3 regions of the Nisaea sp. genome follow, and region 2 is predicted to be linked to each of the others. Evidence: predicted binding sites of a transcription regulator. Region 2 holds the regulator's gene; each other region holds the start of a gene.

Region 1 (10,044 bases), 110 kb from region 2:
GATGGAGCAAAATCCGCCGACATGGTCGGGACCGATTTTTCCAGCTTCGTGAAGCAGGCGGCTCAGGATGCAGTCGGTGTGATGGAGTCTGGCGAGCAGATGTCCATGAAGGGGATTGCCGGCGAGGCGGACCTGACCGACGTGGTGCAGGCGGTGAACAGCGCCGATATTACGCTCAGGACAATCGTGACCCTCCGGGATCGCATGGTTCAGGCCTATCAGGAAGTCATCCGCATGCCAGTTTGATGGCGCTTGCGGCTCCTTTTCGGGTCATAATCGATTGGTCATGAATTGCCCGGCAGGAATTGCCGGGCTGCACATGTTTGCCGGGATGAGACCGTGGCCGGGATGAGACCATGAATGAAGCTGATGCCATCGAGATCGGCCGCGAGGCCGTTATCACAATGCTGACAATGTCGACGCCGATCATGTTGCTTGGCCTTGCCATCGGCCTGATGATTTCCTTGTTTCAGGCCCTGACCCAGTTGCAGGAAATGACACTGGTGTTCGTGCCGAAGATCATCATCGTGTTCGGCGGGCTTATTTTCTTCCTGCCGTTCATGCTGAACACAATAACTGCCTTCATGCAGTCCATAGCAGACAAAATCATATCGCTCGGATAGGGCTGGCGCAGGTTCATGCCTCTTGAGGATTTCCTCCCGACTCAGGTCTACATCATTCTGCTGGTCTTGAGCCGGCTGGGTGGGACCATGATGCTCATACCGGGTATCGGGGAGACCTTCGTTCCCGTCCAGTACCGGCTGATCTTGACTCTTGGGCTGAGCCTCGTCGTTGCACCGTTGGTCGCGGACACAATCCCGCTGGCGCCGTCTGCACCGGAGCTGGCGCGCCTGATATTTTTTGAAATGGTGATCGGGCTCTATTTCGGGATCGTTGCGCGGATCCTGTTATTGACGATGGATACGGCAGGTCAGATCATCGCCATGAATACAGGGCTTTCGAATGCGCAGATATTCAACCCGGCCATCGCTACGCAAGGCTCTCTGCCCGGCTTCTTCCTGCTGAATATCGCGACCCTGCTTTTGCTGATCACGGACCTGCATCATTTGCTGATCCGCGCCTTGATTGACAGCTACTCCCTGTTCCCTCCAGGGGAGTCGCTTCCCATTGCAGGTTTTGCTGATGCGATTTCGACGATCATTTCGAAAAGCTTCCAGCTTGCGGTCCAGCTTGCCTCGCCGTTCATTGTGCTGGGGCTGCTTTTCTATCTGGTGATGGGGGTCATGGCGCGGCTGATGCCGCAATTGCAGATCTTTTTCGTCGCGCTGCCGATACAGGTGGTGATGGGGTTGATGGTTCTTTCACTGGTTCTCAGTGGGGCCATGCTGGTCTTTTTGGAGTATTATGGCGCGAGTATCGGGAGTTACGTGATCCCGACCTAAAATGTGTGGCGCCGCGACAATGGAGTTGCGGCAGCCGGGGCGATCGGAGCCGGTGGCATGGCCGACCAGGACGATGCAGATAAGTCAGAAGAACCGTCTGCGCGAAAACTCTCGCAAGCGCGGGAGAAAGGGCAAACCCTCAGTTCCAAAGAGGTGAACAATTTCGCCGTCCTTTTGGGGGCGACGTTGATTGTCGGACTGATCGGGCCTTTTCTGCTGACGGATATGAGCCGCGCACTGCTGTTTTTCATCGAGCGTCCCGACCGTGTCGACATGAGCGCCGTCGGACCGGTCCTTTACGATACTCTGCTTAATGTGGGGATCGCAGTCGCGCCGGCATTGGGCCTTCTTGTCGTTCTGGCGGCTGGAGGAATTCTCGCACAGATAGGCTGGCTGATTGCTCCGTCAGCGATCGAACCGAAGCTTGAGAAAATCTCACCAATCGCCGGTGCAAAACGTCTGTTCAGCTTGAAATCGGTCGTTGAGCTGCTCAAGGGCATCGTCAAGATGGTTCTGGTCGGCTTCGTCGCCTATCTGATCGTCTCTCCGGAATTCTCGCGCGTCGAGCTGATGGTGCAGATGGACATCACGGAACTGCTCAATGAAACCCATTGGGTGGCGATCAAGTTGTTCGTCGGTGTGCTGGCGATAATGGGTGTGTTGGCGACCGTAGACTACCTCTATCAGCGCTATGAGTTCATGAAGCAGCAGCGCATGTCCAAGCAGGAAGTGAAGGACGAGCACAAGCAGACCGAAGGCGATCCGCATGTGAAAGCCCGGCTGCGTCAGCTCCGGGCGGAACGGGCCCGCACGCGAATGATTGCCGAGGTGCCAAACGCGACGGTGGTGGTAACGAACCCGACCCACTTTGCCGTGGCGCTGAAATATGAAATGGACGCTATGGCCGCCCCGCGAGTCGTTGCCAAGGGCGTGGACGCTGTTGCCCTGAAAATCCGGGAAGTCGCGACAGACAGCGATGTTCCGATCGTTGAAAACCGGCCGTTGGCGCGCGCGCTATTCGAGAATGCCGAGATAGACGAGGAAATCCCGGAAGAATATTTCAAGGCCGTTGCCGAGGTGATCAGCTATGTCTTCAAGTTGAACAAATCGAACGTGCCCGCGAACATCTCTCTATAAATTAGAAAAAAGACAGGGCGGAGGGCACGTGCAATCGTTCCGCACAAATGTCTCGACCCTTGGGGAGACCGGATGGATCCGATGATTGTGCCCGCGGCGAGCGGCTTTTTGGTGGCCGCTGCCATTGGTGTCGCTGCGACTGTCAAACTCAGGCGCTCCCGCGCGGCCTTGAGAATACTCGAGGCGGAGCGTGAACAATTACGGGCAGACGTTGCGGCCTTGACGTCAGAACTCTCTGAGCGAACTCAGGCGGAGAAAGCGGAAGCCACGCCAATGCTTCCGGTCTGCAGGTTTTCCGACGAAGGCCGTTTTCTGTCCGCCAATCAGGCTTTCGTCGATTTGTTTGCTGCGGGTGACGGGGACGATATCGCCTCAAACAAGGTTGTTCTCCGATTGCGCCTCATGGTCAGCAAGCACATGGAGCAGGCCCGGGCTGCAGAGCCGGGAGTGCTTGTCACGGCTGGAACGGTGCCGTCGGCGGAGGGCCAGTCAGCCTGGCAGGTGCAGCTTGCCGTTGATCGGGACGCGGAGGACGGCGGAAGCATTCTGGCATTGCTGTTGCCCGAGACGGATAGCTGGACGGCTCCGGCTCTCGATTACGCCCCGGCCGGCATTGTTTTCCTCGGCGGCGATTTCAAAACCATTCATGCGAATGCGGCTTATAGGGCGCTGGTCGAAGGCACCGGGCCGGGAGCGGCGGACAGGGGCACGCTCTTTGTCGATCTTATCGACCAGGAAGACCGCGAGGCCGCGGCCCGGTTCCTGGAGGGAGCCTCCGCAGATGGAGAGAACATCGAAGTCCAGCTTGTCGACCGCGAAGGTGGGGACGGCATCGAGGTCGCTGTTTTTTGCCGTTCCCTTAAAGTCGGGGAAGGTCCGGATGGCGCGACGCTCGTCGTATATCTGATCGATATCGGTCGCCGCCGTCAGTTGGAGGCGCAGGTCGCCCAGTCGCAGAAGATGCAGGCTGTCGGCCAGCTCGCAGGCGGTGTCGCACATGATTTCAACAATCTGCTGACGGCCATGAACGGGTATTGCGATCTCCTGCTCGCCCGTCACCGGCCGGGAGACCAGTCCTTCTCGGATGTCATGCAGGTAAAGCAGAACGCCAACCGGGCGGCTAATCTGGTGCGCCAGTTGCTCGCGTTTTCCCGTCAGCAGACGATGATCGCGCGGGTGCTCGATGTCACCGAGACCGTTGCGGACCTGTCGCACCTGTTGCGCCGCCTGATCGGTGAGAACATCGTTCTGAAAATCACCCATGGCCGCGAGCTGGCACCGATCCGGGTCGATCAGGGGCAACTTGAGCAGGTGGTGATCAATCTGGTCGTGAATGCCCGTGACGCCTGCCCTGGCGGTGGCAAGATCACGATGAAAACCCATGACTTTGTCACTCAGGTGCCGGTTCGGCGCGGTGATGACATGATGCCCGCCGGGCGCTATGTGCAGCTCGATGTGGTGGATACCGGAACCGGCATTGAAGAGAAGATCATAGGCCGGATTTTCGAGCCGTTCTTCTCGACCAAGGAGGTCGGGCAGGGAACCGGGCTCGGTCTCTCCACTGTCTATGGCATCGTGAAGCAGATCAACGGCTTCATTTCGGTGGAAAGCACAGTCGGAGAGGGCACGACGTTCTCCGTATTCCTGCCCGCCTACGAGGGTAAGGAGGCGCTCAGCCGGCATGGCGACGGGCAGATGGATGGCACCGAATCACGCAAGGATCTGACCGGGGTGGAAACCATCATGCTGGTCGAGGACGAGGATCCGGTCCGTCTGTTCGGCGCGCGTGCCCTGCGGAACAAGGGCTACAAGGTAATCGAGGCTCGTAACGGAGAGGCGGCCCTGCAATTGCTGTCGGACAAGAGCGAGGAGATCGACCTGTTGATCACCGATGTGGTGATGCCGGGGATGGATGGTCCGACCCTGGTGCGCAAGGTGCGGGAGGACCGGCCGGATCTCCGGGTTATCTGTATTTCAGGCTATTCAGAGGACGCCCTGCGCCAGCGCATCGAGGAAGACACCAACATTCATTTCCTGCCGAAGCCCTTCAGCCTGAAGCAGCTTGCGGGAACGGTGAAAGATGTGCTCCACCCGCTATGAGTGCTCCATGGTGATTCGGACGACGGAATTGGAACAAGGTGAGAACATAATGCTGATCTCATCGCCCAGACGCAAAATGTCGTAGGCAGTCGTAAAGTGAATCCTAGATTTCGAACGTGAACAAAAGGGGAAAATGTTCTTGTAAATGAGAACAAAGCTGGTACATACTGAAATCCGAATTTCAGTTCAGTCCCTTCCATAACGTTAATTGGACAAACGGGGCGGCGCTGATTGCCATTGCAGGCGTCCTTGTGGGATATGGAGGATCGGGTATGTCGGAACTAGCACTCAGAGTCATCGAACGGGACCCCATGGACAAGACAAAGGCGTTGGAAGCTGCCCTCGGCCAGATCGAGAAGGCATTTGGCAAGGGCTCGATTATGAAGCTCGGCCAGAACGAGCAGGTGGCTGAAGCCGAAGCCGTCTCGACCGGCTCTATCGGGCTCGATATCGGATTGGGAATTGGCGGCTTGCCACGCGGTCGCATCGTCGAGATTTACGGCCCGGAAAGCTCCGGCAAAACCACTCTTGCACTGCATGCCATTGCGGAAGCCCAGAAGAATGGCGGCACTTGCGCCTTTGTCGATGCGGAACACGCGCTTGACCCGATCTATGCCCGCAAGCTTGGCGTTGATCTCGATGAGCTGCTGATTTCCCAGCCGGACGCCGGTGAGCAGGCGCTGGAAATTACCGATACGTTGGTACGCTCCGGCGCTATCGATGTGCTGGTTGTCGACTCTGTCGCAGCCTTGGTGCCGCGGGCGGAACTTGAAGGCGAGATGGGCGACAGTCATGTCGGCCTGCAGGCTCGACTGATGAGTCAGGCGCTGCGCAAGCTGACCTCCTCGATTTCAAAGTCCCGCTGCCTTGTCATCTTCATCAACCAGATTCGTCTGAAAATCGGTGTGATGTTCGGTAACCCGGAAACCACGTCCGGCGGCAACGCGCTCAAGTTCTATGCCTCCGTACGGCTGGATATCCGGCGGATCGGCGCGATCAAGGATCGGGACGAGGTGGTCGGTAACCAGACCCGGGTCAAGGTGGTGAAGAACAAGATGGCGCCGCCCTTCAGGGTGGTCGAGTTCGACATCATGTATGGCGAAGGCATTTCCAAGACCGGAGAGATCCTTGATCTCGGCGTCAATGCCGGGATCGTCGAGAAGTCCGGCGCATGGTTCTCCTACAGCGGTCAGCGCATCGGCCAGGGCCGTGAGAATGCCAAGCGCTTCCTGACCGAGAACAAGGAAATCGCCAGTGAGATCGAACAGCAGATCCGGCAGAATGCGGGCCTGGTCGCGGATGCGATGATGCAGGGGCCGGACGATACGGCACCAGCAACCGATGGCTGACTCCGGATAAGGAAATCTGGCTCAAGAGCTGGCTTTTCCGCCGCAGATTAAAAGCAGAAAGCCCTGGACCGGTCTCGGTCCAGGGCTTTCTTTTGAATAAGCTTGGAGCCGGCCGCTGCAACCCGGCTCCCCCGGGCCTATCGACCGAGCTATTTGCCAAATGGAAAATGGCGGATTCCCAATGGCCGCGTGCTGGACAGAAGAGGGCTTCTTCAGTAAAAGCGGACCCCGCCTGCTGCGATGGCGCGGCGGGCTGACAGGCACGGTTATTCCGGCGGCAAGAGACGCGCTCCGCCGGTCCGGAGGGACGATATGCAGACCGCGAACGAGATCCGACGCACATTCCTCGATTACTTCGTCGAGAACGGTCACGCCGAAGTCGCTTCCAGTCCTCTGGTGCCGCGGAACGACCCGACCCTGCTTTTCACCAATGCCGGGATGGTGCAGTTCAAGAACGTCTTCACCGGGCAGGAGCATCGCGACTACAACCGGGCTGCCACTTCCCAGAAATGCGTGCGTGCTGGCGGCAAGCACAACGATCTTGAGAATGTCGGCTATACGGCCCGGCACCACACATTCTTCGAGATGCTGGGGAACTTTTCCTTTGGCGATTATTTCAAGGAACAGGCCATCGAGCATGCCTGGACCCTGATCACCAAGCGCTACGGCCTGCCGGCCGACAAGCTGCTGGTGACGGTATATCACGAGGACGAGGAGGCGGCGGCGCTCTGGCGCAAGATTGCGGGCCTGTCCGACGACCGCATCATCCGTATCGCCACCTCTGACAATTTCTGGGCGATGGGCGATACCGGCCCGTGCGGCCCGTGCTCCGAGATCTTTTTCGATCATGGCCCGGACATTCCGGGTGGCCCTCCGGGCAGCCCGGACGAGGACGGCGACCGGTTCATCGAGATCTGGAATCTGGTCTTCATGCAGTACGAGCAGATCGCGCCGGGCAACCGGGTGAACCTGCCGCGCCCGTCGATCGATACAGGTATGGGGCTGGAACGCATCGCCGCCGTGTTGCAGGGCCATCATGACAATTACGACATCGATCTAATGCGTGCCCTAATCGAGGCGTCGGCCCATGAGGCGAATGTTGACCCGGACGGGCCATTCAAGATTTCCCACCGGGTGGTCGCCGATCACTTGCGCGCTTCAAGCTTCCTGATCGCCGACGGAGTGTTGCCGTCCAATGAGGGCCGAGGCTACGTTCTGCGACGGATCATGCGCCGGGCCATGCGCCATGCTCATATCATGGGCTGCAAGGACCCGCTGGTCTGGAAGCTGGTGCCGGCACTGGTCAAGCAGATGGGCGACGCTTTCCCGGAACTCGGCCGCGCGGAAAGCCTGATCAAGGAAACCCTGAAGCTGGAAGAAACCCGCTTCAAGGAAACCCTCGACCGGGGTCTGAAGCACCTGGAAGATGAGACGTCGCGTCTTGGCGATGGCGAAACCCTCGCCGGTGAGGTGGCTTTCAAGCTTTATGACACCTACGGTTTCCCGCTCGATCTGACCCAGGACATCCTGCGTGGTCAGGGCCGCCTTGTGGATACGGACGGATTCCAAACCGCCATGGAACGCCAGCGCGCGGCGGCTCGTGCCGCCTGGTCCGGCTCCGGCGAGGCGGCGACCGATGCGGTCTGGTTCGAATTGCGTGAGCAATGCGGCGCCACCGAATTCCTCGGCTACGGCACCGATCATGCGGAAGGCCAGATCGAGGCACTGGTGCTGGATGGCAAGCCGGTAACGCGTATAGAGGGACCGGCTGAGTTCGCCATGATCGTGAACCAGACACCATTCTATGGCGAATCCGGTGGTCAGGTCGGAGATGCGGGGGCTGCCCGTACCCTTGGCGGCACGGAGATCGACGTTTCGGATACACAGAAGAAAGTCGGCGATCTCTGGGTTCACTTCGCCAAAGTGGCGGAAGGCGTCGTCGAGGTCGGCGATGCGGTCGAGCTCACTGTCGACAAGGAGCGCAGGGGTCACACGCAGGCCAACCATTCGGCCACCCACCTGCTGCACGAGGCATTGCGGCGGCACCTTGGCAAACATGTGACGCAGAAAGGCTCGCTCGTCGCGCCGGGGCGTTTGCGTTTCGATTTCGCTCACCCGAAAGCCATGTCCCATATGGAGCTGAAGGCTGTCGAGACGGAAGTGAATGAGCGCATTCGCGGCAATAGCGGCGTCACCACAGCCCTTATGGATCCGGAAAGCGCTATCAAGGCCGGTGCCATGGCGCTGTTCGGCGAGAAATACGGCGACGAGGTTCGGGTTGTCAGCATGGGCGGGGCGACGGACGATCCCGGTAAGCAGCATTACTCGACCGAGCTTTGCGGCGGCATCCATGTGAACCGGACCGGCGATATCGGTGTCCTGCATATCATCTCTGAAGGGGCGGTCGCGTCCGGGGTGCGCCGGATCGAGGCTGTCACGGGCGCCGGTGCGCTGGAATATCTCGATGGCCGCGAGGGTTTGCTGACGGCAGCAGCGACGGTGGCGAAGGTTTCCGTCGATCAGTTGCCTGACCGGATCGGTACCCTCATCGAGGATCGCCGCAAACTAGAGCGCGAAGTGCAGGACCTGCGGCGCAAGCTTGCAGAGGGCGGCGGAGCAGGCGAGGCGCAGAGCAAGGATGTGGCGGGTGTCACATTCGCCGGCCGTGCCCTTGAAGGCGTGCCCGCGCGCGAGCTGAAAGGCGTCGCGGACGGCCTGAAGCAGCAGATCGGCACTGGCGTCGTGGCTGTTGTGTCCTCCGATGAGGGCAAGGCGTCCCTGGTGGTCGGTGTTACGGCGGATCTGACGGAGAAGGTCAGCGCGGTGGACCTGGTGCGCGTCGGCTCCGAAGCCCTTGGCGGAAAAGGCGGCGGCGGCCGTGCGGATATGGCACAGGCCGGCGGCCCGGACGCGGATGCAGGGCCGGCGGCGATTGCCGCCATCGAAGCCGCCCTGGCTGAAAAACTCGCCTGATTGGCGGTAGCTTTGCCATCGACAGGCAGCGACTGATCGCCTTACCTTAACGAGGAGGCGCCCGCTTCGGGGGCGCTTTTTCCTTTCCGTTCGCAGTGGGTTACTGCCGGACGGCATCACGCGCCCGAGGGAGTTTTCATGACCGAGACGTCACGCTTTTCCGGAACGGACGGGTATATCGCGACGGAGGACCTCAAGGTCGCTGTGAACGCGGCGATCACCCTGCAGCGTCCGCTCCTGATCAAGGGGGAGCCCGGTACCGGCAAAACAGTCCTTGCCCACGAGGTGGCCCGCGCTCTCGGCATGCCGCTGATCGAGTGGCACATCAAGTCCACCACCAAGGCGCAACAAGGCCTCTATGAATATGACGCGGTCTCCCGTCTGCGTGACAGCCAGCTCGGTGACGAGAAGGTGCACGATATTTCCAACTACATCGTGCGCGGAAAACTCTGGGATGCCTTCGAGGCGGAAAAGCCGTCGATCCTGCTGATCGACGAGATCGACAAGGCCGATATCGAGTTTCCGAACGACCTGCTGCTCGAACTCGACCGGATGGAATTCTTCGTCTACGAGACGCAGCAGGTGGTGAAGGCCAAACAGCGGCCGATCGTGATCATCACCTCGAACAACGAGAAGGAGTTGCCGGACGCCTTCCTGCGTCGCTGCTTCTTCCACTATATCCGCTTCCCTGAGCCCGAGGTGATGGCGGAAATCGTCGAGGTGCATTTCCCGAAGCTGAAGCAGAACATGCTGCGCGAGGCGTTGACCTCCTTCTATGAGGTGCGCGAGGTGCCGGGATTGAAGAAGAAGCCCTCGACATCCGAGCTGCTGGACTGGATCAAGCTTCTGGTGGTCGAGGACATCCCGCCGGAGACGCTGCGGTCCAAGGACAAGAAGGACATTATTCCGCCGCTTTATGGCGCTCTGCTGAAGAATGAGCAGGATGTGCACATGTTTGAACGGCTGGCTTTCATGGCCCGCCGGGAGGGACGGGGGTAATGAAGGGCCTTGGTTTGATGCTATCCGCCGCGCTGACCATCGCGGCTTTTTCAGCGCCGGCTGGCGCGGCCGACGAGACCTTG
Region 2 (10,044 bases):
TGGGCCTGGCGGCCGGGCCGGGCGAAGGTGATCTCGACGTTCCTCGATGAGCTGCTCGTCTTGTTTCCGTTCGAGCCGCCCTATTTTGAGGAGCACGGGCTCAAGACCACATTCGTCGGGCATCCGGCATCGATGCAACCGGATGGCGACGGTGCCCGCCTGCGCGCACGAACCAGAATTCCGCCGAAGGTGCCGGTTCTTGGTGTTCTGCCGGGCAGCCGTGCGGGTGAAGTGCGCCGGTTGCTCCCGAGTTTCGGCGAGACCGTAAGGCGCCTGGCTCCGCGTTATCCTAATATGCGTGTCGTGATTCCAACCGTTCCAGGCGTCGCTGACATGGTTCGGGAAGGGGTGAAATCCTGGCCCTTGCAGCCGGTCATTCTGGAAGATGCCGAAGATAAATACGACGCGTTCTCTGCCATGAATGCGGCGTTGGCTGCTTCCGGAACGGTCACTCTTGAGTTGGCGCTTGCGGGCGTTCCGACTGTTGTCGGCTACAAGGTCAATCCGCTCTCCGTGCCGATTGGACGGATGCTTGTCAACATGGACGCGGTGGTACTGGCGAACTGGATTTTGAAGCGGCCGGTCCAGCCCTTTTTCATGCAGAATAACTGCACGCCGGAGGCGCTGACCGTCGCCGTCGCTCGGCTGTTCGATGACAGCAAGGCGCGGGGGGAAAGCATCGCCGCCGGACAGGCGCTGCGCGAGGTTCTCGGGACAGGTGACATTGCGCCGTCTGACAGGGCGGCCCTGGCTGTGGCGAAAGCGGCTGGCATTAAGGTTCCCGAGTTTCCTCAGCCGGCCTGAGTTCCTTCAGTTGGATTGATAGGCGGGGCTTTATGCTCCGCGACCGCTAAAAGAAAACGGCGGCGCTTTCGCGCCGCCGCTTCAAATCCGAAACTTGAATTTTAATCAGCGTTTGTCGAGCGGGACAAACGGACGCTCGGTCGGGCCAGTGTAAAGTTGGCGCGGGCGGCCGATTTTTGCCTGCGGATCCTCGATGCTTTCCTTCCACTGCGCGACCCAGCCCGTGGTCCGGGCAACGGCGAACAGGACGGTGAACATGGAGGTCGGGAAGCCCATCGCCTTCAGCACGATGCCAGAATAGAAATCGACATTCGGGAACAGCTTGCGGTCCACGAAATACGGGTCTTCCAGCGCAATTTTCTCGAGCTCCATCGCCAGTTCCAGCAGGGGATCGTCGACGCCGAGGATTTCCAGCACCTCGTGACAGCTTTCCTGCATGACCTTGGCGCGCGGGTCGTAGTTCTTGTAGACCCGGTGACCGAAGCCCATCAGACGGAACGGATCGTCCTTGTCCTTCGCCTTTGCGATGTACTCCTTGATATTGTCCTTGTGGCCGATCTCGTTGAGCATCGTCAGCACGGCTTCGTTCGCGCCGCCATGTGCCGGGCCCCAGAGAGAGGCGATACCGGCTGCGATGCAGGCAAACGGGTTGGCGCCAGAGGAACCGGCCAGACGGACGGTCGAGGTGGATGCGTTCTGCTCATGATCGGCATGCAGGATGAACAGGCGGTCCATTGCCTTGGCCAGGACCGGGTTCATCTCGTATTCCTCGGCCGGGACCGAGAACATCATGTGCAGGAAGTTTTCGGCGTAGCCGAGGTTGTTTTTCGGATAATTGAACGGCTGGCCGATGGAGTATTTGTACGCCATGGCGGCCAGGGTCGGCATCTTCGCGATCAGACGGAAGGACGCCACCATGCGGGCGTGCTCGTCATTGATGTCCGTGGAATCGTGATAGAAGGCGGATAGGGCGCCGACGACACCGCAAAGGATGGCCATCGGGTGCGCATCCCGGCGGAAGCCGCGATAGAAGTTGCTGAGCTGCTCGTGCACCATCGTGTGATAGGTCACGTCGTGATCGAACTTGGCCTTCTGTTCCTTGTTCGGCAGATCGCCGTTCAGCAGCAGATGGGCAACCTCGAGAAAGGAACAGTTGGCAGCCAGATCTTCGATCCGATAGCCGCGATGGAGCAGAATGCCCTTGTCACCGTCGATATAGGTCAGGCCGGACTCACAAGAGCCGGTCGAGGTGAAACCGGGATCATAGGTAAAATGATCCGTCTGGGCGTAGAATTTACGGACATCGACCACGTTTGGGCCGACCGATGCGTGCAGGACTGGAAGGTCGTAGCTCTTGCCGGTCTGATTATCGGTGAGTGTAAAGCTGCCGGTGTTTGATTTAGTCATCCTGAGCTTCCCTTAGTTCTTGTTGGGCGGCTGCCCCGCATCCCCCTGGGGCACATTTGGGGCAACGTGCCGCTTAATCGCGGCGGATATTAGTCTCTATTGTGCAGTGCCGCAAACCGCCTTGAGCCGGGCCAAGGTTTCTGCGCGTTCCAGAACAGCGGCAACCTCGAAGATGCCCGGCGAAACAGTTGATCCCGTTAGCGCAGCGCGCAGCGGTTGGGCAAGTTTTCCGAGTTTGATATCGGCTTTTTCGGCAACGGTGCGGACGGCTTGCTCAATGGCTTCCTCGTTCCACTCCGGAATCGCTTCGAGATCGGCGGTGAGAGCTGCTAGGTGGCTAAGAGCTTCTTCCGTTAGAAGATTTCTGGCCTTTTCCGTGAAAGTCAATGGCACGGCCGCAGTATAGAACGCGGCATTCTCAGTCAGCTCAACCATGGTTTTAGCGCGTTGTTTAAGGCCGTTCATGCCTTTAAGAATCCGGCTGCGGCCTACCTCGTCGACGTCGCCGAGACCGGCGATGACGAGTCCGGTCAGCCGTTCGTTATCGGCTTCGCGGATATAATGGCCATTCAGATTTTCCAGTTTGGCAAGATCGAAACGGGATGGAGAGCGGCCGACGGCTTCCAGAGTGAACCATTCAATGGCCTGCGCAGAGGAGATGATCTCATCGTCGCCGTGACCCCAGCCAAGGCGAAGCAGATAATTTTTCAAGGTTTCCGGCAGATAGCCCATCTCCCGGTAGGCATCCACGCCGAGCGCGCCATGGCGCTTTGACAGCTTGGCGCCGTCGGCACCGTGAATCAGCGGGATATGGCCGAATTCCGGAACGTCCCACTCCATTGCGCGGTAAAGCGCGGCCTGGCGGAAAGCGTTGTTCAGATGGTCGTCGCCGCGCAGCACATGGGTGATGCCCATATCATGGTCGTCGACGACCACGGACAGCATGTAGGTCGGGGTGCCGTCGCCACGCAGCAGCACGAAATCGTCAAGCTGCTCGTTTTGCACGGTGACGTCGCCCTGGATATGGTCTGACAGAGTTGTCTCGCCTTCCAGCGGGGCCTTGAGGCGGACAACCGGGGCGACGCCCGCAGGTGCTTCCGACGGATCGCGGTCGCGCCACATGCCGTTGTACCGCATCGGTTTTCCGGCCGCCTTCGCCTCTTCGCGCATGGTCTGGAGTTCTTCCGGGGTGCAGTAGCAGTAATAGGCCCGGCCCTTGGCGACCAGTTCCTTGGCCACTTCCGCATGACGCTCCAGTTGGGCTGACTGATAGACCGGCTCCTCGTCGCCAAGCAGGCCTAGCCACGCGAGACCGTCGAAGATTGCCTGCACCGCTTCGGGTGTGGAGCGTGCCTTGTCTGTATCCTCGATCCGGACCAGATATTTTCCGCCCGTGTGCCGCGCATAGAGCCAGTTATAGAGCGCGGTCCTTGCGCCACCGATATGCAGGAAACCGGTTGGCGACGGGGCAAAACGCGTTACGACGGACATGGAGCTGTTTCTCGTGATTTTGTTGGGCAAAGGGTGAGCCCCGGCCATCTCGGCCTTTGGGCGCGGGGCTATGTAGCACATTGACCGGTGCAGTGCGAGATTGGACAGCGACGGGAGCTGTCTTGCGTCGGGGGCTTCGGGCCGGGCAGGACTGGCTGGCAGGTGTCGTGGCGCAAAACCGACCGCGTGCCGGGCTCTGGCTGCCCGTTGCGTTCGGCGCCGGTATTTTCAGCTATTTCGAGTTGCTGACTGAGCCGCCTCTCTATGTAGGCCCGGCGCTGTTTGGTTTCCTTGCGTTGCTGTTGGCGATCACAAGGCGCTCCGTGGTTTGCGTCTTTTGTCTGATACCGTTGCTGGCTGCTGTCGCCGGGTTCTCGGCAGCGCAATTCAGGACATGGCAGGTCGCCGCCCCGGTCCTGAAGCGGGAAATCGCGATTTCTCTCACCGGGATGGTGGAGGAAGTGCGGGCCACCTCACGGGGGGAGAGGTTGATCGTCCGTGTGGAGCAGTTTGGCCGGATTGCGCTGGAAGACCGGCCCGGCCGGGTGAGGCTGCTTTTGCTGAAACGGGACAGGGCGCCGTCTGCCGGCTCGCGGATCACGGTCTTTGGGCGTTTCAGACCGACGCCTCCGCCGGTCGCTCCCCATGCCTTTGATTTTCAAAGAGCGCTCTATTTTGGGGGAGTCGGCGCCGTCGGCTTTGCCCTTGGGCCGTTGACCGTGGAGGCTGCGGGGGAGGTGCCTCTGTCTGGCAGGCTCTCGGCTCTTCGCAGTGATCTTTCGGAGCGAATCAGATCCCGGCTTCCGGGAGATACCGGTGCGCTTGCCGCCGCGCTTCTTGTTGGGGACCGGGACTGGATCTCCGAGGGTGCGACTGAGGCCATGCGGGATGCGGGTATTGCCCATCTGCTCGCCATCTCGGGGTTGCATATGGGGCTGGTTGCCGGGTGTGTGTTCTTCTTCATCCGCCTGCTGTTAAGCCTCCACCCAGCGATAGCGCTGCGCTGGCCAACGAGAAGAATGGCGGCGACGGGCGCAATCCTGTTCGCGACGGTCTATCTGTTGTTGTCCGGCGCGTCCGTGCCGACGCAGCGCGCCTATGTCATGACAGTGGTCGTGCTAATCGGGGTCGTGATCGGCCGGCGGGCAATTTCCATGCGCCTGATTGCCTCCGCCGCCGCGATCATCATGGCGGCGCGTCCCGAATATGTCCTGGGCGCCAGCTTCCAGTTGTCTTTCGCCGCAGTTATTTGCCTCGTTGCCATCTACGAGACCGGTACGTGGAGCATGTATCCGGCGCGTGGCCAACTTTTTGGCGGATTTACCCGGCATGTCGGGTTGCTTGCACTGAGTTCCTTTGTTGCCTCAAGCGCCACATTGCCGTTGGCACTCTATCACTTTCAGAAAGCCGCACTTTACGGCGTTGCGACCAACTTGCTTGCTGTTCCGGCCGCTAGCCTGTGGATTATGCCGTTCGGTGCGGCGGCGCTGATCCTAATGCCATTCGGGTTTGAGGGACTGGCGCTGGTACCGATGGGTTGGGGGATAGACGGCGTTCTTCAGCTCGCCAGGGTCGTCCAGGGCTGGCCGTATGCGACACACGCTGTTGCGGCGGCTCCTGGTTGGGTCATGGGCCTCACGGCCTTCTCGGGGCTTTGGTTGTGCCTGTCGCGTGGACGTATACGGTTCGGTGCCGTTCCGGTTCTTGTTGTGTGCATGGGCGTACTTGTGGCGTCTCCCTGGGTTCCGCCAACACTGGTCATTGCGGATCGGGCCAAGATGGTCGGTGTGTTTTCAGGAGCGGGGATAGTCTCGACGTCAAGACATTCGGGGTTTGCTGTCGATGTCTGGCGTCGTCGTGCGGGAGTGTTGGACGCGCAAGGAGATGAGCCGGCCGCGCCATCCCGGTTCCATTGTGACAGTCTGGGCTGCGCGATGGACGCACCGCGGATCGGTTCTGTTGCCTGGTCCTCCGATGCGCAATCTCTTGCGGAGGATTGCCGGCGGGCGGACATTCTTGTGACCCGGGTAAGAGTGCCGGATATCTGTCCGATGCCGCGGCTGATCTTAGGGCCAAAGCAAATCAGGGCTGGCGGCTCAATTGCAATCTGGCTGGATAAACCCGTGCCAAAAGTTGTATACTCAAGGCAGATACAGGGAAACAGGCCTTGGTCACGCGGAATTGCGCGTAGCCGCAATAAAACAAATTGAATTTTAGTGCGAAAAAAGCGATAACTTTACATAAATTCAATGAGCCTGTTTCGTAGACTGCGATTTACAGAAGGGTGAAGCGCTGGTGTCGGATACTTTAAAAAAACGAGCCCTGAACATTCTGGCTGACTCGGTATCTGATGTTGTTGGCACCAAGAACCTTGCCTATATCGCGATCAAGAAAGCTTCCGACGAAGAAGGCAACCATGCCCGCCATGAATGGGCTACTTCTGTGTTCGACCAGATTCCGCTGACCAACCGGCGAGAGATCAAGAGCGTCGCGATCAACAAGGCGCAGGAAGAACGGCGTCACGTCCTTTCCGTCCGGGCACGGAACAAGCCGCAGGCGGAGGTGAAGATCGCCGATCTCGGTGTGATCTGGGGCTCGAACGCCGGCTAGTCGCCGGACTTAATATTTCCTCATCAATCCGACAAGACTGCCTTGGATCCGGACCTGGTCCGGGCCGAATATACGTGTTTCGTAATTCGGGTTGGCAGGCTCCAGAGCGATCGCGTGCCCGCGCCGGCGCAGACGTTTCAGTGTAACTTCGTTCTCATCGACAAGGGCGACAACGATACTGCCGTTATCGGCCGTATCCCCGCGTTTGATGATCACTGTATCGCCGTCGAGAATTCCGGCATCGACCATGGAATCACCGGAAACCTCAAGCGCGTAATGATCACCCGCCCGGATCATGGAGCCCGGAATGCCGATGCGCGCACTATTGTCGCGCAGGGCTTCAATTGGCGTGCCGGCGGCGATCCGACCCAACATGGGAAGATCGATCATCTCTTCATCTGAATGCGTTGCTGCCTGTTCCGGAGCGGGGGGGGCCGTTTCCTCGACATCCCGTGAGGCGCGGGCAAAATTACCGGGGATGACATTCGGGGTGAACCCACGGCTGGCCGGACGGTCGAGCGCAGCCGGATGCGTTACAGCCGCCTGGGTCGGAGCCGCTGCGCTTGAATCGGGCGTGCGCAGTATTTCAAGCGCCCGGGCCCGGTGTGGCAGGCGCCGGATGAAACCGCGTTCCTCCAGCGCCGTGATCAGTCGGTGAATACCAGACTTGGATTTCAGGTCTAGTGCATCCTTCATTTCATCGAAGGAGGGAGAGACGCCGTCTTCTTCCAGACGTTTCTGGATGAACAGCAGTAGTTGGTGCTGCTTTTTGGTGAGCATCGGAGACTCCCGCACTGGTTCCGTTAAGAACAAAAGATAAACATTTGAAATGTTCTACTTTGGTTCTTGTCTGGCGTCAAGCCTTTGGTCGAGCGGGGAGATCAGATCGAAATCGTCCCGATACCGAGGGGAAGAATGTTGACTTTAGTGCCCGCGGCAAGCGCCGGCCCGTGCGGCGGACGGATCAGCAGACAGTTCGCCTCAGCCAGCAGAGCCAGCATTGAGCTGTCCTGGCGCTCGAATATCTCGACCACGGCCTCGCCGTTTTCGTCCAGATGATACGTCGCGCGCAGATAGTCCTGGCGCCGGTCGTTTTCCTTTAGCGGCATGGCGAGGCGCGCTTTCAGGGTGCGGTTTTCCGGCTCGGCCCTGCCAAGCATGGCGGAGATAGCCGGACGCAGGAATACGGTGCCGCAGACGATAGTGGAGACCGGGTTGCCCGGCAGGCCGAGCAGCGGGGTGTCGCCGATATGACCGAAGATCAGCGGTTTGCCGGGGCGCATGGCGATCTTCCAGAAATCAAGCTCAAGCCCGCCGGGGCCGAACTTGTCGCTGCCGAGTGCGTGACGGACAAGATCGTGTTCGCCGACGGAGGCGCCGCCGGTCGTGATTAGAATGTCCGCGCCTCTGGCGCCACGTACCATGGCTTGCAGGCCCTCGACCGTGTCGGGAGCAATGCCGAGGATAGTCGGCTCGCCGCCACAGGCCCGCACCAGCGCCGCCAGAGCATAACTGTTCGAGCTAACAATCTTGTTCGGCCCTGTTGGATCGCCCGGCCGGATGATCTCGTCGCCGGTTGGCAGGATGGCAACGCGCGGTTTCCGGCGCACTTCGATCCAGGGCACGTTCATGGCGGCGGCCATGCCGATATCACGGGCGGTCAGAACCCGTCCGGTCTTGATCCGGATATCGCCCTCACGGAAATCGAGCCCCGCCGGGCGCACATAGGCGCCGGTTCTGGTCGCTTCGGTAACCTCAAGTGTGGCCCCGTCTTTTTCTGCGCTGGCCTTCACGTCTTCCTGAATGACGATGGTGTCGGCGCCATGAGGCACCGCGCCGCCTGTGAAAATGCGGACCGCCTCACCTGGGCCGACCGTACCCTCGAAGATATGACCGGCGGGGGCCGTCCCGATCCGTTTCAGTCTGGCGCCCTTTTCGGCCACGTCTAAGCCGCGCACGGCATAGCCGTCCATCGCCGAGACAGCTTCCGGAGGTTGTGTGCGTCGCGCCGCGATATCCGCGGCGGCGGTGCGCCCGTGTGCGTCCGTCAGCGGCACGTCCTCGGCTGGCATCACCGGCATTGCGGAGAGGATGCGGCTTAGCGCTTCCTCGACCGGCAGCAGATCATTCGGCATGCCAGTCTCCGGATTTGCCGCCCGCCTTGTGAATGAGGCGGATATTCTCGAGCTTCATCCCTCGGTCCACGGCTTTGCACATGTCATAGACGGTGAGTCCGGCGACACTGACGGCGGTGAGCGCCTCCATCTCGACACCGGTGCGGCCCTTGAGCTTGCAGGTCGCAGAGATATCGACGGCATTGCGGTCGGTATCGCAGGTCAGCTCGACCTTGACTGAGGTGAGGGAAAGCGGATGGCAAAGCGGGATCAGGTCCGGTGTCTTCTTCGCGCCCATGATGCCGGCGAGACGGGCGACGGAAAGCACATCGCCTTTCTTCACGCCACCATCGACGATCAGTTTCATGGTTGCCGGGGCCATAGTCACCGTACCGGCCGCCGTGGCGGTGCGCTCTGTGATTTCCTTGTCGCCGACATCGACCATGGCGGCATTGCCGCGCTCGTCGAAATGGGTCAGTTCGCTCATCTTCTGTTCCGTATGCCTTTAGGGGGCCGGGCGCTCAGGCAACTGCCGGCACTGGATCGTTCAGCAGGATTGCAGTGGCGCGCCGAACATCCTCCTGCCGCATCAGGCTTTCGCCGACCAGGAAGCAGCGGGCGCCAACGGCCGCCATGCGGGCAAGGTCGGCCGGCTCATTGAGACCGCTTTCTGATATCAAAAGCCGGTCCGAGGGTACCCGCGCGGCCAGTTCTTCGGTCGTCGCGATATCCGTCACCATGGTCTTGAGGTTTCGGTTGTTGATGCCGATAAGCGGTGATTTCAGTTCGAGAGCCCGGTCGAGTTCCGCGCCGTCATGCACCTCGATCAGCACATCCATACGGAGCTCGGTTGCCAGCGCTTCAAGCTCGGCCGCTTGCGCGTCTTCAAGTGCCGCCATGATCAGCAGGATGCAATCGGCACCCAGCGCGCGGGACTCCCATATCTGGTAAGGGTCGAGCATGAAGTCCTTGCGCAGGACCGGAAGTGTGACCGTGTTCCGGGCAGCGATCAGATAGTCGTCATGGCCCTGGAAATAGGGCATATCGGTCAGCACGGAGAGACAGGTGGCGCCGCCACCTGCATAGGCTTCCGCGAGGCGCGGGGGATCGAAATCGGCGCGGATCAGCCCTTTGCTGGGAGAGGCTTTCTTGACCTCTGCGATCAGTCCGTAGCCGACCCGGGAAGCCCTCTTCAGGGCAGAGCCGAAACCGCGGGGCGCCGAAGCCTCGTCGACGCGTGCCTTCAGCTTTCCTACCGGCCTGGCGGCCTTGCAGGCAGCGATATACTCGCGCTTGTCCGCGCAGATCTTTGCGAGGATGTCAGTCATGGGCTACCGCCTCGTTGAGGGAATTTGTGACTTTGATGAGTGCCTCGAGTTTGGCCAGTGCCTTGCCGCTGTCGATGGTCTCGGCAGCCAGGGCGACACCGTCTTTTAAAGTGGAGACCTTCTCGGATACCATCAGAGCGGCTGCGGTATTGAATAGCACAACGTCGCGATAGGCGCCGGGCTGACCTTCCAGAAGGGCGCGCAGAGCCTTCGCGTTTTCTTCCGGGGCACCGCCCTTGAGATCTTCCGGCTTGGCCAGCGGCAGGCCGGCATCTTCGGGCGAGATCTCG
Region 3 (10,044 bases), 470 kb from region 2:
GCGTCGTAGATCGCGCTGTCGCCGTGCGGGTGATACTGCCCCATGACGGCACCGACGATGTTCGCCGATTTACGGTAGGGCTTGGACCAGTCGTATCCGCCCTCCTTCATGGCATAGAGAATCCGGCGGTGAACCGGCTTCAGGCCGTCACGTACGTCAGGGAGCGCCCGGGACACGATCACGCTCATTGCGTAATCGAGATAGGAGCGCTTCATTTCGTCTTCGATTGAGACAGGCGAAATGTCGAATGAAGAGGATTCGGATGAGGTCAATTCAAGCGATTTCCGGTTGGTTGCGTCCCTGTCAACGGCGGTGGCAGCCTATATTTGTCGGCCCTCCGCCAGGACCTTCAGAAGTCCCTGAATTTATAACAGAACGGTAACGAAGGAACAATCTTTACGGTGATTTTTTTGAGCCCGATTGTCCATTATTTACAGATACTTGCGCGCCGATATTGAATAACTCAGCGGAAGACGCGGCATCCCTTCGGGTAAACGGTACAAACCACCCTCGCATGGCTCCATGAAAGCCAGCGCTTTCCAGGCCACCGTATCGAACTCATGCAGGTACTCGATCTGCAGGCCGGCATCGATCAGGGCTGTGACAACTTCGCCGACCGGGTGGGTCCATTCGTAGCTGCGCTGGGTCCGGAGAACCGCATTTTCATCCGCGTAGGAATCCGTTCCGTCGAATGAGATGGGGTCGGGTTTATGGAAATAATCGTAAATCGGCGCGTGCGGGGCCGGCGCGTAATCGTCGAAGCTAAGCGTTACGGGATGCTGGTCCAGAAAATAGAAACGGCCGCCCGGTTTCACGAAGTGTGCAACAACCCGCGACCATGCCTCAATGTCCGGCAGCCAGCAAATCGTGCCCCAGGAAACGTAGACCAGATCATATGTTCCCTGGACCAACTCCGGTGCGTCATAGACGTTTCCTTCGATAAAGGCCGCATCGATTCCCGCCCGCTCCGCCAACTCCCGAGCCTGCTTGATTGCGACGGGCGAGAAATCCAGACCGGTAACGCTTTTCGCGCCCTTGCGGGCCAGCAACAGCGTGTCCAGGCCGAAATGACACTGCAGATGCAGGATATCGAGGCCTTTGACGGAACCGAGTTCCTCCAGTTCCGTCTTGTGCAGGTCGCGAGCGCCTTCCGGACCGCTCAGGAAGTCTTCGACGCCATAGTCACTGCCGGCGGAAGTGTAATGCACTTCCGCCAACTCGTTCCATTTTTGCTGATTTGCTGCCTGAAACTTATCCATGCCGTCGGACCCTGTCGGTCGGCGCGTACCAAAGCCGCTTAGAACGGAATCTCGTCGTCGAGATCGCCCGGGCCGCCGACTGGAGCAGGACCGCTACCCCCGCCGCCCTGGCCACCGCCACCAGAGCCGCCGCCGTAACCGCCGCCCTGATTGTAGCCGTCGTCACCACCATAGCCGCCACCCTGGCCTCCGCCGCCGCCCTGACCGCCGCCTTCGTTGCGGCCGTCGAGCATCTGCAGCTCGCCACGGAAACGCTGCAGCACGATTTCAGTGCTGTATTTCTCGACACCGGACTGGTCTGTCCACTTGCGTGTCTGCAACTGGCCCTCGACATAGATCTTCGAGCCCTTGCGGAGATACTGTTCAGCGACCTTTGCAAGATTCTCGTTGAAGATCACAACACGGTGCCATTCGGTCTTCTCCTTACGCTCACCGCTGTTGCGGTCACGCCAGGATTCGGAGGTGGCGACGGAGAGGTTCACGACCTTGTTTCCGTCCTGCATGCTCCGGATGTCCGGATCGCGTCCGAGATTGCCGACAAGGATGACCTTATTGACGCTGCCTGCCATGGTTCTATTTCCACTCTGCTCTGCGAATTTGTTTGCTGGACTGTCCCATATCCGGGACTGCTAATCCAGTCGGGATCGATTACCGTCGGCTTCTCTCCGGATTTGCTGCACCTGCAAAATGCGGGTGGCCAAGTCCAGCCCTGCGCCTTATAAATGTTTCTGTTTCGTTCTTAGTCCGGATTCTGCCAATGTCAGCCTCTTCCGAACCGAAAGATATCCGTGTCCAGGGTGCCCGCGAGCACAACCTGAAGAGCGTCGATGTCTCCATCCCGAGGAACAGCCTGACGGTTCTGACCGGGCTCAGTGGCTCGGGCAAGTCGTCGCTGGCCTTCGATACGATCTATGCCGAGGGACAACGCCGCTACGTCGAGAGCCTGTCGGCCTATGCGCGGCAGTTCCTGGAACTGATGCAGAAGCCGGACGTGGATTTGATCGAGGGCCTTTCACCGGCGATCTCCATCGAGCAGAAGACCACGTCGCGTAACCCGCGCTCCACGGTCGGCACAGTAACGGAGATCTACGATTATCTGCGGCTGCTCTACGCCCGGATCGGTATCCCCTACTCGCCCGCGACCGGCCTGCCGATCGAGAGTCAGACTGTCAGCCAGATGGTCGACCTGATTCTCGAGATGGAGGAAGGCACTCGGCTATACCTGCTGGCGCCGATCGTGCGGGGCCGCAAGGGTGAGTATCGCAAGGAGATGGCGGAGCTGCGCAAGCAGGGCTTTCAGCGTCTCAAGGTTAATGGCGAACTCTATGAAATCGATGACGTTCCGGCCCTGAACAAGAAGCTGAAACACAATATCGAAGTGGTGGTGGACCGGCTTGTCGTCCGTGAGGGCATTGGCACCCGGCTTGCCGATTCCGTCGAGACCGCGCTTGATCTGTCGGATGGTCTGCTGATTGCCGAGGACGCGTCCAGCGGTGAGCGCAAAACCTTCTCCGCAAAGTTCGCCTGCCCGGTTTCCGGCTTCACCATCGACGAGATCGAGCCTCGGCTGTTTTCCTTCAACAATCCGTTCGGGGCCTGCCCGACATGCGATGGCCTCGGCAACAGTATGTATTTCGATCCGGACCTGATTGTTCCGGACGGCAGCAAAAGTCTGCGCAAGGGGGCCCTGGCACCGTGGGCAGGGTCGACCTCTAAATATTACGCGCAGTCACTGGCGAGCCTGGCGAAGCATCTCGATGTCTCTCTCGACACCGCGTTCGAGGATCTGCCGGAAGGGGCGCAGCGCGCCCTGCTCTACGGTACGGGTATTGAACGCGTGGTGATGACCTTCGACGACGGATTGCGGAGCTACCAGACCAACAAGCCGTTCGAGGGACTGGTGCCGAACATGGAACGGCGCTTCCGGGAAACCGATTCCGCCTGGAGCCGCGACGAGCTTTCCAAATACCAGTCCGTTGCACCGTGTGAGGTCTGCCTCGGCCAGCGCCTGAAGCCGGAAGCGCTGGCGGTGAAGATCGAAGGCCGCAATATCAGCGAGCTGACGGAACTGTCTATCTCCGAGGCGGTGAAATGGTTCACAGGGCTGAGCGACAGCCTGACGGGCAAGCAGGCTGAGATCGCCGAGCGTATCCTGAAGGAAATCAACGAACGCCTTGGCTTCCTTAACAATGTCGGTCTGGACTACCTCACCATGTCGCGCGCTTCCGGCACACTATCCGGCGGGGAAAGCCAGCGTATCCGCCTCGCTTCCCAGATCGGCTCAGGCCTGACCGGGGTGCTCTATGTACTCGATGAGCCGTCCATCGGGCTGCATCAGCGGGACAATGACCGCTTGCTGACCACCCTCGTCCGCCTTCGAGATCTCGGTAACACCGTGCTCGTGGTCGAACATGACGAGGATGCGATCCGGGCTGCCGATTATGTGGTCGATATGGGTCCCGGCGCCGGGGTGCATGGCGGCACCGTGGTCGCGGCGGGCACGCCGGAAGAGGTCATGCGGGCGCCGCAGAGTCTGACCGGACAATACCTCACCGGTCTTCGTCAGGTGCCGATCCCGGCGAAGCGGCGCAAGGCGACAAAAGCGCGTCATATTCGGCTGACCGGCGCCACGGCGAACAATCTGGACGATGTCACGGTCTCCATTCCGCTCGGCACCATGACCTGCGTCACCGGGGTTTCCGGCGGCGGCAAGTCCTCGCTGATCATCGAGACGCTGTGGAAAGCTATCGCCAAGAAGCTGCATGGCGCGCGCGAACACCCGGGACCCTATGATTCAATTACCGGGCTCGAGTTCATCGACAAGGTGGTGGATATCGACCAGTCGCCGATCGGCCGCACGCCACGCTCGAACCCGGCGACCTATACCGGCGCTTTCACGCCAATCCGTGACTGGTTCGCCGGTCTCCCGGAAGCCAAGACCCGGGGCTACAAGGCCGGCCGGTTCTCCTTCAATGTAAAGGGCGGACGGTGCGAGGCCTGCCAGGGAGATGGCGTCATCAAGATCGAGATGCACTTCCTTCCAGACGTCTACGTTCAGTGCGATATCTGCAAGGGCAAGCGGTATAACCGTGAAACCTTGGAAATCACCTACAAACAGAAATCCATCGCCGACGTGCTCGCGCTCACGGTCGAGGAAGGCGTGGAGTTCTTCATGGCCGTGCCGTCGATCCGCGACAAGTTGGTGACGCTACAGCAGGTCGGGCTTGGATATGTCCAAATCGGTCAGGCGGCCACCACGCTCTCGGGCGGTGAAGCGCAGCGGGTGAAGCTCTCAAAGGAGCTGTCCCGGCGGGCGACCGGCAAAACACTCTACATTCTGGACGAGCCGACGACCGGGCTGCATTTCGAAGATATCCGCAAGCTGATGGAAGTGCTCCATGCGCTCGTGGACCAGGGCAACACGGTGATCGTGATCGAGCACAATCTCGAGGTCATCAAGACCGCCGACTGGATCATCGATCTCGGCCCTGAGGGCGGCTCCGGCGGCGGCAGGATCATCGCCGAGGGCACGCCCGAGGCTGTCGCCGAAACGGCGGGCAGTTACACGGGCAAGTACCTAGCGCCCTATCTGGCTGCTTCCGGGGCGAAGAAGTCGGCCTGAATCCACCTTCTATAAGAGAGCTCATCCAGTCCGCCCGCGTGACTCAGGCGATCTTGAAGACCGGCCCGAAAACACTGAGCGCCGGGGCTACTCCGGGTCCGTCCACATAATCGCAATGAACTTTGCGTGCCGTGGTCGCCGTATCGAGGTCAGGGGCATCAAATACGAATGTCCGTTTCTGACCACCGCTATTTTTGACGACGAAATTGCTCAGCTCCTCGACCAGGGAAGGCGTGATCCCTTTTGTATCTCCGGTGCTGCAACCGGTCCCGATCAGTCCCGCCCCCTCTAATTGCGCCGCACGACCGAATGTGCGGGAGAAAGAACCAACAAACCCGGCGCAAAATGGTGAGATATACGCGAAAGTATTATGCAGGACGGTCTGTGGAACATCATTGTCGAGCCCCATGATCAACAGCATGAGTCGGCGCTCAGCCCATTCCGGAAGCAACTTGAGTTCGGAAAGAACGACTTCCCGGAATTGCTTGTTGGTCAGGGAGCTCATATGCAGAGGCAACAGTAGTAACGGCTTTGCCCTGGGCGTATCCTTCATCATCGCCTGAGCCAACTGAAGTGACGCAACATCCATCGCGCATTCAAGCGCGCCGGTCTCGCTTCCCGCTTCCGGCATCGTGCCGTCCGGTATCGACAGTTCAGCGCGATACATTGAAACCAGACGCTTGCGGATATTGGTGACCGGCCAATAGACCAGCTTGATTGTTTCCCTGACTTGCTCGAACGCCTCGGTTTCTTCCGCCTGCTTTTCTTGCCGTGCTTCTTCCACTGTCTCGGTCAGCGCCTTGACGTCCGTCAGCTTCTCCGGCTCGTCGCGGGGGATCTCGAAGACCATGGATTTGACTGTGACGCCATGGAACCCGCTATCCGCACTGCTGCCATGCAGGCGCCGGTTCACTTCATTGGCAATCTGCTGTGCTTTCTTGTTTGCCGTTTCCTTGTCGCCCTGCCCGAACAACACGATGAACTGCTCGGCGTTGGCGAGCACATAAACATCATTCGGCGTGATGACCTGCTTGATGATGGTCTCTGTCAGCAGATGAACCTTGCCGCGAACCTTGCCCCAGCTAGGGCCGAATTTTTCCTTCAGGCTCTCCAGGCCGAGCATTTCGACATTGCCTGCCATCAGGGCATCCGCCGCCATCGTGTTGGTGCGGCAGAAATCGATCATTGCGGATTTGAAGCCGTCCTTATCGGTCGGATCCAATTTCTGACGGTCGAAACTCTCAAAATACCCTGTGTCGCTCATCTGATTTTTTGACCGGTTATCCGCGGGTGAGAAGGCTTTGCAGCCAATGGGTAATATGATGCAGAAAAGTAATAAAAACAGGGTTAACGCAGACGCCTTCCTTTGTGCCGCGTTGATGTCGGTGCTTTTAAGGTCTATCTGTCTGCAAATTGCGACCCGCAGCGAGAAATTGGAAGTTTGATGGATAACATGCGCCCGGTTCATGTCATTGGCGGCGGCCTTGCCGGATCCGAGGCGGCCTGGCAACTGGCCGAGGCCGGAGTGCCCGTTGTGCTGCACGAAATGCGGCCGGTTCGTTCGACCGAAGCGCATCAGACCGATGGTCTTGCCGAACTCGTCTGCTCCAATTCCTTCCGCTCGGACGATGCAGAGGGTAACGCCGTTGGCGTGTTGCATGAAGAAATGCGCCGGGTCGGCTCCGTGATCATGACGGCGGCGGATATCCACAAGGTGCCAGCCGGCTCCGCTCTCGCAGTCGACCGCGATCATTTCTCTGCAGCCGTAGAGGAAGCGCTGACCGGACATCCGATGATCACGGTCGAGCGCGGCGAGATTGACGGGCTGCCGCCGGAAGACTGGGATTCCGTGATCGTCGCGACGGGCCCGCTCACATCGCCGGCACTTTCCGAAGCCGTCGCGAAACTGACCGGGCAGGACTCTCTCGCCTTTTTCGATGCGATCGCGCCGATCGTGCATAAGGAAAGCATCGATTTCGACAAGGCCTGGTTCCAGTCCCGTTATGACAAGGTCGGCCCAGGCGGAGACGGCAAGGACTACATCAACTGCCCGATGGACGAAGCCCAATACGAGGCATTCATCCAGGCCCTGCTCGATGCGGAGAAAATGGAATTTCGCGAGTGGGAGAAAGACACTCCCTATTTTGAAGGCTGCATGCCCATTGAGGTGATGGCAGAGCGCGGTTCCGAAACTCTACGCTTTGGCCCGATGAAGCCGGTGGGCCTGACCGATCCGCGCACAGGAACGAGGGCGCATGCCGTGGTCCAGCTGCGTCAGGATAATGCCCTCGGCACGCTCTACAACATGGTCGGGTTTCAGACCAAGATGAAGTATGGCCCGCAAACCGAGGTCTTCCGAAGCATTCCCGGGCTGGAAAAGGCCGAGTTCGCGCGGCTAGGCGGTATTCACCGCAATACCTTCATCAATTCGCCGCTGCTGCTGGACGACACGCTGCGCATGAAAGCCATGCCACGCTTGCGTTTCGCCGGACAGATCACCGGTGTCGAAGGCTATATCGAAAGTGCGGCCATCGGCATGCTCGCCGGGCGATTCGCTGCCGCAGAGCGTCTGAATACCGAGCTGTCCCTGCCGCCGCGAACCACAGCGCTCGGTGCGTTGCTCGCCCATATCACCGGCGATGCCGACGTTGAAACCTTCCAGCCGATGAACGTCAATTTCGGGCTGTTCCCAACGATCGAGCCGGAAATCACCGCGAACGGAAAGAAGCGAAAGCTGAAAGGTCGTGACCGCAAGGCTGCCATGGCCGGACGCGCCCTGCGCGATATCGATGAATGGCTGTCGGGTAACAAAGCTGCCGCTGCGGAGTAACTCAAAACCGCCGGATCAGCCGCGCCAGCCAAAAGCGCCAAACATCAAGCGGATCGTGGTCGGCAAACTCTGGTCTGAATGGATCGTAGTCCAGCTTGGCCAGCAGCCGGATCCGTGCGCGTGCCTGGCGGGCTGGCAGCAGCAACGGCGCAAGGTGCGAATGCTTTGGTGTGCGCACCAATCCCCGTTCGATGAGAGTTTGCGCATGTTCTGCCATCTGTTTCACGGCTTTACGAGCGCCCTCGTCTGCCTTCAGCTCCGCAAAACCGCGACTTTCCCCACCATGCGGTTCAATAACAGCGCGCGGCAAAAACGGGCGCCGGACCGCTTCATCGAAAGCGGCCGCGCGTAACTTCCCGACCAGGGCATGCCCTGCGGCGATCTCGGCAAAACCGTCCAGATCCGTACTCTGCCCGGGAGCCAGTATTTCCGCCACAAGCGTAACCAGTGGAAGCGTTGTGGCCCTGAGATAGCCTTCCATTTCCGCAAGGTCGTCCATCGGGCGATCTTCTAGATCCCGCTCCCGGGCGTTGATCAACGCGTCGAATGGCGCACGCGGCAACCCGTAGGCTGCGATGCAGGCTGCAAGCGGCTCGATCACCTCATGCTGGCGCGGTGTTCCGGCATATATTCCCTCGATACTGTCGCGCCACCATTGCAGCCTGATCGCGCCGATCATTGTTTCGCTTACGCTTTCACGAGTCTTCGCCACCTCATGATTGAAGGCGAAAAGCGTGAAGACTGCCTCGCGATGCCGCGCAGGCGCAAAGAGGCCAAACCGAAAACGGTCCAGATCATGCCGGCGGACCAGAGCGGCTGGCGCCGAGAGTGCAGGAGGCTGAGCGGTCATGACGGGGCTTGCGAGGGCAGCAGTTTCTTGCGGAGTGCCACCTCGAGGGACGGCGCGTCGGCCATCCCCGTGAAATAGTCCGCTGAAAAACGCTCGAAGAGCGTCTCGTAAATACCGATCAGCCCGGACAGAGCCAACTGTTCACGCCGACCTATGAGTGGCTTCAGAGCCCTTAAAGCGACGCGCCCGGCTTCAAGATAAGAGGATGCCCGCTGCCGAAGATCCGCTGCCAGAGAGCCAACACGCGGGTCACGCGACCGAATCGCGTCCGTGAGACCGGTCTTCTGCAATCCTGCATTTTCGATTAGACGATCAGGGACGGTCACCAGCCGCTCAGACCGCTCCGCATCTTTGGCCAGATCGCGGAGGATATGAACGAGGTAGCAGAATATCCCGAGATCGGCAGCATAATGCACCGGCGGCTCGGGCAAATCCCAGGAAAAACCTCTTTCCGCCGGCTTCGCACCGAGGAGATAAATGAAGATCGTTGCCGGCGCGACGGTCGCGCCCGCTGCGTAGCCTAGGAAATCTTCCCAGTCAGGCATCGGCTGTTCGCGGACATCGCGCCGCATAGCGTCAGCAAGACCGGTCCAGGGCGTCTCACCAAGGTCGGAACAATGCGCCGTCTTCCGCAAGGCACGATAAACCTGCGCCGGAAGCGGCCCCTCTTCCGTTCGGCCAAGACATTGGCCCTGCCAATTGTCGATATCGGCCAGCATGGCGCCGCGCTCGTGCTCACGGTCCTCGGACGGGCGACAAAGAAAACCATCGTCGACCGCGTCGTCGATCAGACGCATGGCGGCGTAGGTTGCGAAGAAAAAATCCTGCCGTGGTCCCGGAAGCAATCGCGCGGCATGTAGGAGGTTCGCGTTGGCCCTCCTGGCTATCTCGCGGCAGAACGCAAAATCCTCAGCCATTGCCGGATTGTCGCCGTAAGAATCAGTCAACGGGCAGCAGCGCGGCGGCGACGCGGCGCCCTTCGGCCAGCAATACATTGTAGGTGCGGCAAGCGGCTCCTGTATCCATGATATCCACCACAGGCCCCTTTTCCCGGATCGCCGCGCGGATGGACGGCAGGATGAACTCGGTGCGCGCGCCTGTGCCAAGCAACAGTATCTCGGGGACCGTCTCTCGATCCGTCACCGGCGAGAGAGCGGCTGCCGTCAGGTCCTCGACACTGGCTTGCTGCCAGACTTGTGTTTCGTCGGGAAAAACAAAAACGGCGCCCTGATAGCGGACGCCGGTGATCCGGAACGCCCCGTCGCCATAGGTCTCTATAAGCTGAAGACCTTCAGGGATCAGGGGCGTTACATCCATTGGATCAGTCCTTTTTGTCGGCAGCTCCCTGCCGCTCGTATTCCGGCATCTGGACCGGGGAGTCCGCGTCATCTTCCTCGCCCCGGCGCGGCTGCATGTAAAGCAGCAACGGCACGGCAATGAAGATCGAGGAATAGGTCCCGATAATGACCCCCCAGATCATGGC

What was found. The regulator LexA, encoded in region 2, represses DNA repair genes until DNA is damaged. The targets are predictions, from matches to a motif close to ATGTTCTANTTTGGTTC.
Region 1: a site for LexA is predicted at 4,759-4,775, ahead of recA (recombinase RecA). Genes of this name have one in related genera too.
Region 3: a site for LexA is predicted at 1,982-1,998, ahead of uvrA (excinuclease ABC subunit UvrA). Genes of this name have one in related genera too.

The regions. Positions count from the first base shown of each region.
Region 1 is NZ_JAXMNY010000001.1:1,593,136-1,603,179, reverse strand. Features, by position in the region: gene VOI22_RS07635 (flagellar hook-basal body complex protein FliE) at 1-246, shown strand, start outside; gene fliQ (flagellar biosynthesis protein FliQ) at 357-623, shown strand; gene fliR (flagellar biosynthetic protein FliR) at 639-1,403, shown strand; gene flhB (flagellar biosynthesis protein FlhB) at 1,461-2,540, shown strand; gene VOI22_RS07615 (ATP-binding protein) at 2,613-4,640, shown strand; gene recA (recombinase RecA) at 4,913-5,989, shown strand; gene alaS (alanine--tRNA ligase) at 6,302-8,962, shown strand; gene VOI22_RS07600 (AAA family ATPase) at 9,101-9,961, shown strand; gene VOI22_RS07595 (hypothetical protein) at 9,961-10,044, shown strand, end outside.
Region 2 is NZ_JAXMNY010000001.1:1,481,558-1,491,601, reverse strand. Features, by position in the region: gene lpxB (lipid-A-disaccharide synthase) at 1-804, shown strand, start outside; gene VOI22_RS07060 (citrate synthase) at 910-2,211, opposite strand; gene gltX (glutamate--tRNA ligase) at 2,308-3,702, opposite strand; gene VOI22_RS07050 (ComEC/Rec2 family competence protein) at 3,825-5,912, shown strand; gene VOI22_RS07045 (hypothetical protein) at 5,998-6,312, shown strand; gene lexA (transcriptional repressor LexA) at 6,322-7,092, opposite strand; gene glp (gephyrin-like molybdotransferase Glp) at 7,194-8,447, opposite strand; gene moaC (cyclic pyranopterin monophosphate synthase MoaC) at 8,437-8,913, opposite strand; gene trpC (indole-3-glycerol phosphate synthase TrpC) at 8,948-9,754, opposite strand; gene trpD (anthranilate phosphoribosyltransferase) at 9,747-10,044, opposite strand, start outside.
Region 3 is NZ_JAXMNY010000001.1:1,012,338-1,022,381, reverse strand. Features, by position in the region: gene gyrA (DNA gyrase subunit A) at 1-272, opposite strand, end outside; gene VOI22_RS04845 (class I SAM-dependent methyltransferase) at 432-1,259, opposite strand; gene ssb (single-stranded DNA-binding protein) at 1,298-1,828, opposite strand; gene uvrA (excinuclease ABC subunit UvrA) at 2,017-4,881, shown strand; gene VOI22_RS04830 (hypothetical protein) at 4,925-6,349, opposite strand; gene trmFO (methylenetetrahydrofolate--tRNA-(uracil(54)-C(5))-methyltransferase (FADH(2)-oxidizing) TrmFO) at 6,326-7,711, shown strand; gene VOI22_RS04820 (phytoene/squalene synthase family protein) at 7,713-8,561, opposite strand; gene VOI22_RS04815 (phytoene/squalene synthase family protein) at 8,558-9,478, opposite strand; gene VOI22_RS04810 (Mth938-like domain-containing protein) at 9,501-9,878, opposite strand; gene secF (protein translocase subunit SecF) at 9,883-10,044, opposite strand, start outside.